One region of the Paenisporosarcina sp. P4_D4 genome, then DNA from elsewhere that is predicted to be linked to it. Evidence: predicted binding sites of a transcription regulator. Region 1 holds the regulator's gene; the other holds the start of a gene.

Region 1 (6,017 bases):
CTTGACGACGTTCATCTTCAATCGTTTTTTGTCTGCATCTTGTGTAATCAAGGTCTATAGATCCGCGGACTATTGTCAATTTCGGCACGTAGCCTTTCATGACATTCTGGCAGCTGGCCACATTTTCACAGGTTTCACAGTCATGGTTTTGAGAAGTATATTCATATAATTTCCCGAGTCCACGATCTACCATATCTTTGTTGACAAGCTCTGCATTCTCCGATAAAAACGCTTGAACTCCTCGATCTTCAAGAATTTCATTTTTCATTTTTTCATAACGCTTCGAAAATTCAGGTGCATTCACGACGCGTTTTAACGTTTCACTAATTGGTTCCATTCGTTTTCGCCTGCCCCTCTGTTACACCGAGTTTATCAAGCAATTGCTGTTTTTTTGCTTCCCAATCTTCTGTCACTTCATTTTCAACCGTTTTTTTCGTTGAACGATTTTCTTTCGCTTTATAGAACCATTCCGGCACTTTTTCATCGCGCACATTTTTTCGCTTGTATGAAGTTGTCTTTGATGAATTTTGCCAATCCATATACTGGTCATGTTCTTTTCGAGAAATTTCAATTGCCTGTTCGCACGTCGAAATGTTTTCACGTTGCCAGTGCGCTGCAATTTTGTGCACATAATTTTTGTTCAGTTTCATTTTCGCCCGGATTAGAACGAATTGTAATAAGACATTGACGACTGCGGGTGGAAAACCATATTTAAATATAAGTTCATTGGCTAAATCAACTTCTACAGGCAAAGGCTCCTTACCGTTCGATAAATCTCTTAACACTTCCAGTGGTGGCGTTTCTTCGAGATATTTAATAAGTGATTGATCTTTGGAAAGTTTCACTTCCTTAGAAACCACTTCACGCTGCATACCAGCCTTAGGCATCAACCTTGGAGGTTTAGAAGAAATGGAGAGCTTGTAATAATCAGCTGCTGTTTTTTTCAAACGTTCTTCCGTAATGCGATTTTGATCATCAATAGCCATCATCAACACTTTTTGCATATCGATTGCATTTAACGAGTATAGAAAAGCTACTTTTGCAATCAATTCCTTTACAGATAAAGTTAATACACTGGAAGGAATCATGACTTCAGATAACCCTGATTTCAATAAATCAAAATCAAAATCCATCGAATAGAAAGGAATCTTCTTCGGCCGTTCGGAAGTTTGCTCAATTTGTCTTGGTTCAAATATATGCCCCAGTTTATTGTAATCATGGTTGCTTTTAAAAACGTCCTGCAGGTCACGCGATACATTCTCATACCCGTTTAAAATCGGTTGCTTTTTAACGAAGCGCTCTCTTATACGTATATACGCTTTTTCGTGTATGACGCTATATAAAGAAGTGGCCAAAATCGGTTCACTGAAGAACGAAGCTGCATCCAGGGGTGCTACTACCTCGTAGATGAACAAACGTTTATCGTCATCATCTTTTTTCCACGTTTTCATCAGTCCAATGGCTTCGAGTGACACACGGGCATCAAATATTTTCTTTAATGACATATTCAACACATCCATTAAATAATAGTGTGTCAATTGTTCAGTTGTTTCGCCCTCTGATTCGGCCCATAATGTACAATACAAACTCATCGCATCTGAACCAATGATAGGTTTATACAACATCGTCACAAGCTGGCGATCCTTGTCCGTCAGTATATTGGGCATTTGGATGATGAAGCTATCTACCGGCTGAAGTTCTTTAAATAATAGTTGCACGCAACATCGTCCTCCTGTCCCTTATTTTTTGTCTTCTGGACTTTTCTTCAACAAGTCTTTTAATTCATCTATAAACACATTAATGTCTTTAAATTGTCGATATACGGACGCAAAGCGCACGTATGCTACTTCATCGATGGTTGCCAGACGATCCATGACCATTTCGCCAACATCCTCTGACTTCACTTCGGAATTGCCGATTCGGCGTAAATCTTTCTCAATTGAGAATACGACATTTTCAAGAGATTCTAGCGTTACAGGGCGTTTTTCACATGCGCGAATCAGGCCTCTCAATACTTTTTCGTGGCTGAATTCTTCGCGTGACCCACCTTTTTTCACTACGATCAACGGCATTTCTTCTACTTTTTCGAAAGTAGTAAAACGAAAACCACAATCTTCACATTCTCTTCTTCTGCGGATCGCTTTATTATCGTCTACCGGTCGTGAATCCACGACCCGCGTTCCATTAAATTGGCAAGCTGGACATCTCATAGTTTTATCTCCTGAATTTCGTAATTCGTTTAGTGTTCCTATTATATCAAAAAAAGTCCATTAAAATCGAAAAAGCAGAGGAATTTCTCCCTCTGCCTACTCAGTTTAGTTGTTATGCATGTGCTGTTACGCGCGCTTTACCCGCAATAACAGGACCCATTCCACGTGGAATTTCTGTCATTTCACGAGTCTGAGATCCAAGTGCATCAGCAATATATTTAGCAGCAATTGTTGGATCTAAATCGCCGCATGTATATACATCAATACTTGCGTAACCGTGTTCTGGGAAGCTGTGGATAGTTAAGTGTGATTCAGAAATGATCACGACTCCACTTACACCTTGTGGTGCAAATTTGTGGAATGCTACTTCACGTACTTCTGCTCCTGATTTAAGTGCTGCCTCTACAAACGTACGCTCGATGTATGTTTCATCGTTCAATTTGTCAAATTCGCACTCCCATAGTTCTGCGATAACATGACGCCCCATTGTTTCCATGGTTCGTTTCCCCCTTTGATAAGTTTTTTATAGTTTGTTGAATCATCAAAGTCGACTACCACGGGGGAAAGTTAGTCCAGAGAGGTCCTAACCCTTTAAGCAGTCAGTTGGTACAATAAAAGTACACGATTCACATTATATGTTGTAATCTCACACAATGCAAGTGTTCGAGAAAAAAATAATTCCTCCCTACTTTTGAACGCATGTAGGGAGGAATATTTTATTAGGCAATTACTGTGTCTTTCAGTGCTGCGCCTACTTTTTTCGTCAAATCTACTACACGTGCTGAGTAGCCCCATTCATTATCATACCAAGCGAGAACTTTTACCTTACGTGTTCCCATAACCATTGTCGTTAAACCGTCAATGATCGCTGAATGTGGGTTTGAATTGAAGTCAATTGACACAAGTGGTTCTTCAGTTAATCCAAGAACACCTTTCATTGAACCTTTTGAAGCTTCAATAAATGCTGCATTTACTTCTTCTGCCGTCACATCAGTTTTTAAATCTACAACAAGATCCACTAATGACACATTTGGAGTTGGTACGCGAAGAGACAAACCATGAAGTTTACCTTTCAATTCAGGTAAAACCAATGCCAATGCTTTCGCTGCTCCTGTAGATGTCGGGATGATGGACTGTGCACATGCACGGGCACGACGTAAATCTTTATGTGGATTATCTAAGTTCTTTTGATCATTTGTATACGCATGGATAGTCGTCATAAGACCGTTTTCGATGCCAAACGTGTCATTCAGTACTTTCGCAACTGGCGCTAGACAGTTTGTTGTACAGCTGGCATTTGAAATGATGTCATGTTTTTCAATATTCAATTGATTATCATTTACACCCATAACGATTGTTATGTCTTCATTTTTACCAGGAGCAGTCAAAATTACTTTCTTAGCTCCAGCTTGTAAATGCAATGCCGCTTTTTCGCGGTCATTAAATTTTCCAGTTGCCTCGATAACGATATCAATGTTCATTTCTTTCCATGGTAACTTCAATGGGTCACGGTCACTTACAAGTTGAACTCGCTTACCATTTACAATTAAAGCGCTTTCTTCTATGACAATGTCACCAGAAAACGTTCCATGATTTGTGTCATACTTAATCAAATGTGCTAACGTTTCAGCAGGATAACTTGCATTAATTGCCACCACGTTTAAATCATCTTGAAGAATTGCCTGGCGAAATACCATACGACCAATACGGCCAAATCCATTAATAGCGATAGAAGCTGACATAAAAAATCCTCCTACAAGTATGTTATACTGTTAATCTTTTACCTGAAATTAGTATAACACATTTTGAACTAAGTTAAACACTTTGTTGGCAATGTAGAAATGTTCTATTTTTCAGAAAGTGGGACATTATACGTCCCACTCAGCTAGTATACGCTCTAATTGAACTTTTGATTGTTCGATTGACCCATTATTATAAATGACCGCATCGGCACCTTTTTCTTTTTCGGAAAGTGGTAATTGAGACTGAATTCTTGCCTTAGCTTCTTCCTCAGACAACGAATTACGTTGCATCAATCTCTGTAGCTGTATCTCTTCCTTTACAGAGACAACCAGTATTTTATCAACAAAATGTTGGAGTCGACTTTCAAAAAGAAGCGGGATATCCATAATCAACGTTTCTTCCCCACTCTCAAAAAGTTCATCTCTTTGGCGCAGCATTTCTGCACGAATGGCTGGATGCATCAAATCGTTGAGCTGTTTCCTTTTTGCTGGATCATGAAAAATGAGCTGCCCCAGTGCTTCTCGGTTTAATGTGCCATCCTCATTCATTACCTCTTTGCCAAATATACATTTAATGTCTGACAATGTTACGGTACCAGGTTCTACGACTACTCGGGCTACAAGATCCGCATCAATAATGGGATATCCTTTTTCTTTCAACATTTCTGAAATTGTACTTTTTCCACTCGCAATACTTCCTGTTAATCCAATAATCATCTATTGTCCATCCTTCTATCGTTGACACGAAGGACAATACCAAGAGTTTCGTCCCCCGAGTAAAACTTGTTTTGTAGGAATCAAGCAATGAGGGCATTGTTTCTTGCCATACATGGACAAGCGATTTTGCATGCCCCCTGCTTCCCCATTGATATTCCGATAATCTGAAATGGAGCTTCCACCTGCAGATATGCTTTCGTTCAACACATCGACAATCGTTTGAAAAAGGAGAATAAGTCTTTTTTGACTAATACGCTTCACTTTTCTGCCAGGATGTATATGCATTCGAAATAAAGCTTCAGTGGCATAGATGTTGCCACATCCAGAAATAACTTGTCCATCCATGATTGTTTCTTTTATGGACTTATTTTGATACTTAGAGAGCGAGGACATATCAATAAAATGATTTAATGCGGACTCCGCAAATGGTTCGGGTGCCATTAACAATAATGGAGGAAATTGATCTTCTGAATCCAGTAAACGCATTTCGCCGAATCTCCGAATGTCTGCATATACCAAAAGCATGCCGTCATCTAATGTTAATACGACATGAATATGTTTTCTGAACTTATCTTCTGTGATGTCTGCAGTTTCCTGGACATAAAACCATGCACCGGTCATTCCCAAATGATTCACTAATAGTAAATCTTGTTGATCTTTAAGTAAGTGAAAATAAATATATTTAGACCTTCTTACAATCTGAGTGATTCGAGCATTTTCGAGTGCTTGCTTGAAGTGTTTAAGCTCTGAGCCTTTAACAATTGCTTGTTTTCCCGCCTGTCTTGAAACCTCTAGAACGTCGGATAATTTTACAGATTCAATAGTCTTCCCGGTAGCTACCGGTTTGAGGGAGTTGACGACTCCCTCAACTTCAGGTAATTCAGGCATGATGAATTTGCCTCCTTACTTCGTATCGTACCAAGTCGGACCATATGCATAATCCACTTTAAGTGGCACTTTTAATTCAATAGCGTGTTCCATTACTTCAGGTACGATTTTTTCTAAAATCGCAATTTCTTCTTGAGGTGCTTCAAAAATCAATTCATCGTGCACTTGAAGAAGCATTTTCGCTTTCAAGTTTTCTTTCTGTAAACGATCAGCCATATCAATCATTGCTTTTTTGATTATATCCGCAGCACTTCCCTGGATCGGCGTATTCATCGCCGTACGCTCAGCAAAGCCACGTAAGTTAAAGTTTGAGCTAGTAATATCCGGTAAGTACCTTCTTCTATTTAAAATGGTCGTTACAAATCCCTTTTGCTTCGCTTCCCGTACAATTTCATCCATGTATGTTTTCACACCTGGGAAGCTTTCCAGGTAACGCTCGATAAACTCAGCCGCTTCTTTA
Region 2 (9,274 bases), on a different contig from region 1:
CCACTTGCAGAAAAAGTTCTGCAAAGACTGACAAAAGAAGACTTAAGCGAAATCGGCTTCTTTAAATTCAAAACAAATGTAAAACTTGGCGAATATGATGCTTTAGTGTCGCGAACAGGTTATACAGGTGAAGATGGGTTTGAAATATACGGAGAACCTGCTTCCATAGTCGCGCTATGGGACTTGATTTTGGAAGAAGGAAAAGAAGACGGAGTATTAGCTTGTGGTCTAGGTGCTCGGGATACTCTTCGGTTTGAAGCATGCTTGGCACTGTATGGCCAGGAGCTTTCAAGTGATATTTCACCACTGGAAGCGGGAATTGGGTTTGCAGTGAAATTGAAAAAAGAAGATGACTTTATCGGTCAAAAAGTGCTTGTTGCACAAAAAGAAGCGGGTATCCCACGCAAATTGGTAGGATTGGAAATGATTGATAAAGGCATTCCTAGACATGGCTATACCATTTTTAAAGATGATCAAGCTATTGGAGAAGTTACAACAGGTACACAATCCCCTACGCTGAAGAAAAATATTGGCTTGGGCTTGATTGTCAGCGAATTCACGGAGCTTGGAACTGAAGTTGAAGTGGAGATTCGTGGGAAGCGCTTGAAAGCTGTTACCGTTGCAACTCCGTTTTATAAACGCCAAAAATAACTGTCGGAAAGAGGTCATGACCCAATGAAACATCGTTATTTGCCAATGACGGAACAAGATCAAAAAGAAATGTTGGATACAATTGGTGTTTCTTCTATAGATGAGCTATTCTCGGATATCCCTGAAAAAGTTCGTTTCCAAGGAGAATATCAAATTAAAGCAGCCAAATCAGAGTCTTCTTTATTAAAAGAGTTGTCTCAAATGGCTGCGAAAAATGCGGACAATAAAGCATATGCATCTTTTTTAGGTGCTGGTGTATATGACCATTACAAGCCGATTATTGTAGACCATGTTATTTCTCGTTCTGAATTCTATACAGCTTACACTCCATATCAGCCAGAAATTTCACAAGGTGAGCTTCAAGCTATTTTTGAATTCCAAACAATGATTTGTGAGTTGACTGGAATGGATTTGGCGAACTCTTCGATGTATGACGGCGGTACAGCACTTGCAGAAGCAGGTATGCTTGCAGCTGGTCATACAAAACGCAAAAAACTTCTCGTTTCCGGTGCAGTCAATCCAGAATCTCAAGACGTGGTTCGCATGTATGCATTGGGTCAATCGATTGAAGTTGTTCAGATTCCAACTAAAGACGGCGTAACTGATATTGATGCATTAAGCGAAATGATCGATGACAATACTGCTGCTGTTCTTGTTCAATATCCTAACTTCTTTGGTCAAGTGGAAGACTTGCGCAAAGTGGAAGCAGTTACACATGGAGCGAAGGCTTTGATGGTGGTTTCTTCAAACCCATTGGCACTTGGGATTTTGACTTCACCAGGTAAATTTGGTGCAGATATTGTCGTAGGGGATGCACAGCCATTCGGTATCTCTGAGTCCTTCGGCGGACCTCACTGTGGATACTTTGCGGTTACGAATAAATTAATGCGTAAAGTTCCAGGGCGTCTAGTAGGAGAAACAACAGATGAAGTGGGACGACGTGGTTTTGTTTTAACTTTGCAAGCGCGTGAGCAACACATTCGTCGTGACAAGGCGACTTCTAACATTTGTTCGAATCAGGCATTGAATGCACTTGCTGCTTCAGTAGCAATGACTGCGCTTGGTAAAAAAGGTGTGCAGGAAATTGCCACTCAAAATATCCTGAAAACGAACTATGCTAAAAAAGCATTTGAAGCGGCAGGATTTGAAGTAGCGTACCAAGGTCCACACTTCAACGAAATCGTTGTCAACGTTAAAACATCTGTAACAACAATAAATAAAGAGTTGTTTAATAAAGGCATCATTGGTGGATTCGACTTAGGAAAAGTTGATGAAAAATTGGAAGGGCATGCGTTGATCGCAGTCACTGAACAACGGACGAAAGAAGAAATCGATGCACTTGTGCAAGAAATGGGGTCTTTCCGTGCATAAAGATAATCAACCATTAATTTTTGAAATGACAAAAGAAGGCCGAGTAGGCTATAGCTTACCTGATCTTGATATTCCAGAAGTAGATTTATCAACGTTGTTGCCTGAAGGTTTGCTTCGAGAAGAAGCGGCGGAACTTCCTGAGGTATCTGAACTGGATATCATGCGTCACTATACAGCACTTTCTAAGCGTAATCACGGTGTCGATTCAGGATTTTATCCATTAGGCTCTTGTACGATGAAATACAATCCGAAAATCAATGAATCAGTTGCGCGTTTCCCTGGATTCGCTAATATTCATCCACTTCAAGATGAAGAGACTGTTCAAGGTGCAATGGAATTAATGTATGATCTTCAAGAACATTTGATTGAAATTACGGGAATGGATGATTTAACGCTTCAACCGGCTGCAGGTGCTCATGGAGAGTGGACTGCTCTAATGATGATTCGTGCTTTCCATGAAGCAAACGGGGACACACATCGTACGAAAGTAATCGTACCTGACTCTGCTCATGGGACAAACCCAGCATCGGCAACGGTAGCTGGATTTGATACAATCACGGTTAAATCTGACGAAAACGGCTTGGTTGATTTAGAAGATTTAAGAAGAGTGGTTGGGGAAGATACAGCTGCGTTAATGTTAACGAACCCGAATACTTTAGGATTATTTGAAGAAAACATTTTAGAAATGGCTTCTATTATCCACGGTGTTGGTGGGAAGTTGTACTATGATGGAGCAAACTTAAATGCGGTTATGTCAAAAGCACGTCCAGGCGATATGGGCTTCGACTGTGTTCATTTAAACTTGCATAAAACATTCACAGGCCCACACGGTGGTGGTGGACCAGGATCCGGTCCAGTTGGCGTGAAGAAAGACTTGATTCCATTCTTGCCAAAACCAGTACTTGTAAAAACAGAAGAAGGCTACCACTTCGATTACAATCGTCCTCAATCAATCGGGCGAGTGAAGCCGTTCTATGGAAACTTCGGAATCAATGTACGTGCCTATACGTATATTCGTTCAATGGGTCCAGACGGATTGAAAGCCGTAACGGAATACGCTGTATTAAACGCAAACTATATGATGCGTCGTCTGCAGCCTCATTTCGACTTGCCATATGATCGTCACTGTAAACATGAATTTGTATTGAGTGGCCGTCGTCAAAAGAAATTGGGAGTCCGTACACTCGATATGGCTAAACGACTGCTTGACTTTGGATATCATCCGCCAACAATTTACTTCCCATTAAATGTAGAAGAGGGCATGATGATCGAACCGACAGAAACAGAATCTAAAGAAACGCTAGATGCGTTCATCGATGCGATGATCCAAATAGCGAAGGAAGTCGAAGAGACACCTGAAATCGTGCAACAAGCTCCTCATACAACAGTTATTAAACGTCTGGATGAGACTAAAGCTGCCCGTACACCAGTATTACGTTATAAAAAAGCATAAGAATGAAGAAAGAGAGCTCATCAATCGAGCTCTCTTTTAGATTCACTTCATTTACTGTTTATAAATATAAGAACATGTCTTTCGATGACGCGTTCGGCAAGAAAACCATGGAATTCCTCAATTTAGAACCATTGATTAAACATAAAAAGACACCCAGTTAAGAGTATCTTTTGTTTTTATAATATCAATTTTGTAGTAGTATAAATCTCTTATCAAAGGTCGTATAAAATGTGTGAAATACAGGAGTAGCAGGTTTGAACCTATCAACATCCGGATGTTTTTCGCTAAATTCTTCGATAAAGTTATTTATTGGCATATTATTACTCTCTCATTTTAGCTGTAATCCCGGTGTGCTGTCCGAATCCTATAAAATCAAGGAAATGAGTGTAATTGGTTTCATTGAGACCTCAGTTATTGTAAAATTTCATACATATGTTTTTGATGAAAAAAGTCCCTCCATTTGGAAGAACTTTGAATGACTTATTTTGTTCTGATTTTCCCAGTCCACTGACGGAAACCGCCTTGCAGTTGGTAAATTTGGTTATAGCCTTTTTTCTTAAGGAACAATGCCGTACGTGCGCTTCTTGCGCTATTTTGGCAATATAAGTATACGGGCTTGTCCGCACGAATTTCTTTGTAACGCTGACGCATTTGTGATGAAGGAATATTACGTGCTCCAAGGATATGTCCACCTTCAAATTCTTTAGGTTCACGCACATCCACAAGTTGTGCTTTACGGTATCCTTCAATGAATTGTTCTTGTGTTAAACCTGATACAGCCTTTTTTAATCGCAAAGACGAGATTAAAAAGTAAATGATCAAACCAAATAATGCAGCAGAGCTAATGTATACAAATGTCAAAACAACTTTCCCCTTTCTATCTATGTTCTTATTATAAAAGAAAGTGTAGCCACAATACAATCGGTTTGTTAATATGAATAGCATTGTGACATTTTGAGGAGGAAAATATATGTCTAAACCGATTTGGTATTTTATTAATTCTGGCGCTTGCAGTCCGTCCTTCAATATGGCGCTGGATGAAGCTTTAATGGACTGGCATAGTGATGGGATCCTTCCACCTATTGTCCGATTCTATGGATGGGCACCTGCAACATTATCCATAGGTTATTTTCAAAATGTCAAAAAAGAAATCAACATGGAAGCTGTCAAAGAGCATAACTTAGGTTTTGTCAGACGTCCCACCGGAGGACGTGGCGTATTGCATGAACATGAATTAACATATAGCATTATCGTCAGTGAAGACTATCAAGATATGCCTGCGACCGTCACGGAAGCTTACCGTGTGCTGAGTGAAGGGTTATTGATTGGCTTTCAGAAGCTTGGATTGAACGCCTATTTCTCGGTGCCTGATACTGATAAAATGAAGAGTGATTTAAAAAATCCAAAAAGTGCCGTCTGTTTCGATGCACCGTCATGGTATGAATTAGTTGTGGAAGGTAAAAAAGTAGCAGGAAGTGCACAAACAAGACAAAAAGGTGTCATTCTTCAACATGGAGCGATTCTTTTAGACCTGGATGAAGATAAACTAGTTTCTTTATTTAACTATCCATCGGAAGCAGTAAAAGAGCGAGTTCGTAGAGGCCTTCCGCAAAAAGCGGTGGCAATAAATCGTTTGCGGGAAACTCCAGTTACGATCGAAGAATGTGAAGAGGCATTTAAAGATGGTTTTGCTGAAGGTCTTAATGTCAATTTTCAACCATATGTGCTAACAATCGAGCAATTGGATTATGTGAAAAAGCTTGAAACTCGACGTTATGCAAATGACGAATGGACATACCGCAAATAATAGGTAAAAAGAATTAATTTGACCAAAAAATAAGTAGTATTTTCCTATAGACGTTGTGTGTGTATGTTCGAACATACATCCGCTTTATTTGATTTAGATGTCAATATATAGTACCCTAAACACAACGCGTAACACTATATGTAGTGTTTTTTCTGTTAATTAAGGAGGAGTAGTAAATGGTACTAGTTTCCAAGCAACAAATAGGGGAGTTAAACATTGAAATGTTGAATAATGACATCGTTTCATTCCCTCAAGTTCATCCCATCACGAATGACATGACATTAACTCACAAAGGTGTATCTAGGTTAGTCATGATTGACCGCTATTCTTTTAAAGATACTGAAAAGAAAACACTAAAAGCAGGCGACTTTGTCGTATTGACGGTTAAGGAAGACCCGAAATTCCCTGCCCGCGGTTTGGGTTATGTTGTTTCCATCGATCATTCGACAAATAAAGTACGTGTTTTAATTGAAGAAGATTATAGAAGTGCAATTGATGATCCAATTGAGCAGGAGTCGGGTATTGTAACTCGTTCCATTAATGTTATCGAAAAACCTTTGGAAGTTTTCTATGAGCAAATTGCTAAACGCAATGCGACCGGACTTGCTTCTGTTGAAACTTCTGAAGAGAAGAAAAAAGAATGGTTTGAAAAGTTTTATAAGCAATTGGTCCAATTGAAATTTATTCCCGCAGGACGTGTGCTTTATGGAGCGGGTGCAGGAACAGACGTTACATACTTCAATTGTTACGTTATGCCCTTTGTGCCGGATTCCCGTGAAGGTATTTCCGATCACCGTAAACAAGTAATGGAAATTATGAGTCGAGGTGGGGGAGTTGGAACAAACGGATCAACTTTGCGTCCACGCAATACACTCGCTAAAGGTGTAAACGGAAAGTCATCTGGTTCTGTTTCATGGTTGGACGATATCGCAAAACTAACACATTTGGTTGAGCAAGGCGGCAGTCGCAGAGGCGCTCAAATGATTATGTTGGCAGATTGGCATCCTGACATTGCGGAATTCATCATTTCCAAAATGCAAAATCCTAGAATTCTACGTTTCCTGATTGAAAATACAAATGATGAAACCATCAAGCAATTAGCGAATGACAAGCTTAAATTTAAAGCTCTGACACATCAAGAAGAAGCAATGTACCAAGGGATAGTAAATTACAAGACAATTCCTGGCCAGGGTGGATTCAGTGATGCAATTTTCCGTGATGCAGAAACGAAACTCCACGATGGAGGCACATATAGTGTTAACAATTCCGAATTCTTAACAGGAGCCAATATATCTGTGACATTGACCGACGATTTCATGAAAGCTGTGGAAGAAGACGGCGATCACGAGTTACGCTTCCCCGCTGTTGAAAGTTATTCAGCTGAGGAAATGGTAACGTACAATGAGAAATGGCACGAAGTCGGGGATGTACGTGAATGGGAAAAACAAGGACATGCCATCCGAACTTACCGTACGATGAAAGCGAAAGATTTGTGGAATCTCATTAACGTTTGTGCAACGTATTCTGCAGAGCCTGGCATTTTCTTTATCGACAATGCAAACGAAATGACCAATGCAAAAGCGTATGGACAACAAGTGGTTGCTACCAACCCATGTGGAGAACAACCGTTGGCACCTAATTCTGTATGTAACTTGGCAGCTGTGAATTTAGCTCAGTTTGCGAATAAAGATACAAAAACTGTCGATTTTGATAGCTTGAGAGAAACAGTACGTGTTGGAGTTCGCATGCAGGACAATGTTATTGATGCAACACCTTACTTCCTTGAAGACAATAAAAAACAAGCTTTGGGTGAACGTCGTGTTGGTCTAGGAGTAATGGGGCTTGCAGACTTACTAATTTATTGTGAAAAAGAGTACGGTTCAGTGGAAGGTAACGTTCTTGTCGACCAAATCTTCGAAACGATAGCAGTAACAGCATATGAAACATCTGCAGAACTTGCTGCAGAACGTGGAAGTTTCCCGTTCTTGCAAGGGGAAACAAATGAAGAAACTAACCGTCTGAGAGACGCTTTCATCAATACCGGATTTATGAAAAAAATGCCTGAGCATGTTCGTCAGTCTATCAAAGAAACAGGCATTCGCAACTCTCACTTGTTGACCGTAGCACCAACTGGATCAACTGGAACATTAGTGGGAGTGTCGACAGGTCTGGAACCTTATTTCTCCTTCACGTACTTTCGTAGTGGCCGTTTAGGGAAATTCATCGAAGTAAAAGCGGACATTGTTCAGGAATACTTGAACGCAAACCCTGAAGCAGATGAACAAAGCTTGCCAGAATGGTTTGTTGCTTCAATGGAATTGGCACCTGAAGCGCATGCGGATGTTCAGTGCATAATTCAACGTTGGATTGACAGCTCGATTTCGAAAACTGTTAATGCACCACGCGGTTATACAGTTGAACAAGTACAAGGCGTTTATGAAAGACTTTATCGTGGTGGTGCTAAAGGCGGGACAGTTTATGTGGATGGCAGCCGTGATGCACAAGTCCTGACACTTAAAGCGGAAGAAAATGTGATGGATGAACATCATTATGAAGAAACCATCATTGGGAAACGTCCAGTTGTCCTGATCGATACAATCCAAGATCTTCGTTCAACGAATGTCACAATCGGCTCAGAAGTAGGAAACACATGTCCTGTTTGCCGTCAGGGGACCGTAAAAGAAATGGGTGGCTGTAATACGTGTACAAATTGCGGTGCTCAATTGAAATGTGGACTTTAAGTTTAACAGTTAAAAACGCTGTTTTGAGAATGCCACTAGCAAGTAGATTTATTAGATGAAGAAAACGCACGCTGTATCCTTGGGATACAACGTGCGTTTTTTCGTTTTAGATTAATCTGTTTAACAATGAAAGAGCCGTATCAACGCTTGCAACAGTAATTATCGCTTTAATTGTACTAATTTTTTTAAAAAGCACTATATCTATGAATAGAGAGAGTGAGGTTAGTCAAAATTGAATAAATAGAAAGGAATGTGATTTGAATGAAAGGTACTCACTTCTTAACGATTTCAGTAGCACATGCTGTGGTTTTCACTATAATATTAAAGTTTTTATATGTTTTTGATTATATTCCATGGAGCCCAATAAAATGGACTAAGAGATGGCAAGTATTTTCCGACGCTCACCCATCAGTCAAATGGTTTCTTACTTTTCTGGTCGTCTTCTTGATCATCAATCTTGCGATGGCTCTGTTCATGATTGTCAGCAAAATGCCGGCGATTGCCACGTCAATTGTTGTTGGATTTGCCATCTGGATTCTGCTGGAATGGAGTATTTATCAAGATTTTTCCCATATAAGTTGGAAGTCGGTACCGATTATTTCGGTTATTTTAATAATTTGCAGAGCCCTTGCCGAGACGATTCATTACTATGACCAAGAGGTTTATGATGACAAGAGAAAGTAGTTGCTGCAACTATTTGTTATGATAAAATGAAGGGGGCACGATGGAACTGGAGGAAAAAAGATGAAAATTCTTTGTTTAAATGGGCCTAACCTAAATCGTTTAGGAAAACGTGAACCTGCTATTTATGGACATGAAACGTTGGAAGATGTAGAGCAAAAGCTTATAACTTACGGAAAACAATCGGATATTCATGTTCAATGTAAGCAATCGAATCACGAAGGTGAACTAATTGATTGGCTGCACAATGCAGAAGATGATGGAATTAACGGCATTATTTTCAACCCTGGAGCTTATACTCATACAAGTTATGCGATACGTGATGCCATCGCTTCCATTACCGTTCCGGTAATAGAGGTTCATATTTCTAATATCCATAGCAGAGAAAGTTTTCGTCACAAATCTGTCTTGGCTCCTGAATGTGTTGGTCAAATAAGTGGTCTCGGAACTTTCGGTTATACCTTAGCACTAGAAACATTTTTACATAGAAGAAAAGGGGAATCTTAAATGGAGAAATTGTCTAAATTACGTGAAGCTTTAGGGGAACACCAGATTGATGCCTTGTTAATT

What was found. Region 1 encodes NrdR, which represses ribonucleotide reductase genes. Its sites were predicted from a motif close to AACACNATATATNGTGTT; they were not measured.
Region 2: a site for NrdR is predicted at 5,413-5,430, ahead of AC1DSL_RS13850 (vitamin B12-dependent ribonucleotide reductase). Genes of this name have one in related genera too.

Annotation. Positions count from the first base shown of each region.
Region 1 is NZ_JBFUIO010000030.1:23,120-29,136, reverse strand. It holds partial or broken gene AC1DSL_RS09250 (primosomal protein DnaI) at 1-337, opposite strand, end outside; gene AC1DSL_RS09245 (replication initiation and membrane attachment family protein) at 324-1,718, opposite strand; gene nrdR (transcriptional regulator NrdR) at 1,740-2,210, opposite strand; gene speD (adenosylmethionine decarboxylase) at 2,323-2,706, opposite strand; gene AC1DSL_RS09230 (glyceraldehyde-3-phosphate dehydrogenase) at 2,930-3,952, opposite strand; gene coaE (dephospho-CoA kinase) at 4,079-4,669, opposite strand; gene mutM (bifunctional DNA-formamidopyrimidine glycosylase/DNA-(apurinic or apyrimidinic site) lyase) at 4,685-5,557, opposite strand; gene polA (DNA polymerase I) at 5,573-6,017, opposite strand, start outside.
Region 2 is NZ_JBFUIO010000083.1:867-10,140, reverse strand. It holds partial or broken gene gcvT (glycine cleavage system aminomethyltransferase GcvT) at 1-651, shown strand, start outside; gene gcvPA (aminomethyl-transferring glycine dehydrogenase subunit GcvPA) at 676-2,022, shown strand; gene gcvPB (aminomethyl-transferring glycine dehydrogenase subunit GcvPB) at 1,985-3,475, shown strand; gene AC1DSL_RS13860 (rhodanese-like domain-containing protein) at 3,956-4,336, opposite strand; gene AC1DSL_RS13855 (lipoate--protein ligase family protein) at 4,446-5,282, shown strand; gene AC1DSL_RS13850 (vitamin B12-dependent ribonucleotide reductase) at 5,459-8,023, shown strand; gene AC1DSL_RS13845 (hypothetical protein) at 8,285-8,707, shown strand; gene aroQ (type II 3-dehydroquinate dehydratase) at 8,768-9,211, shown strand; partial or broken gene AC1DSL_RS13835 (aminopeptidase P family protein) at 9,212-9,274, shown strand, end outside.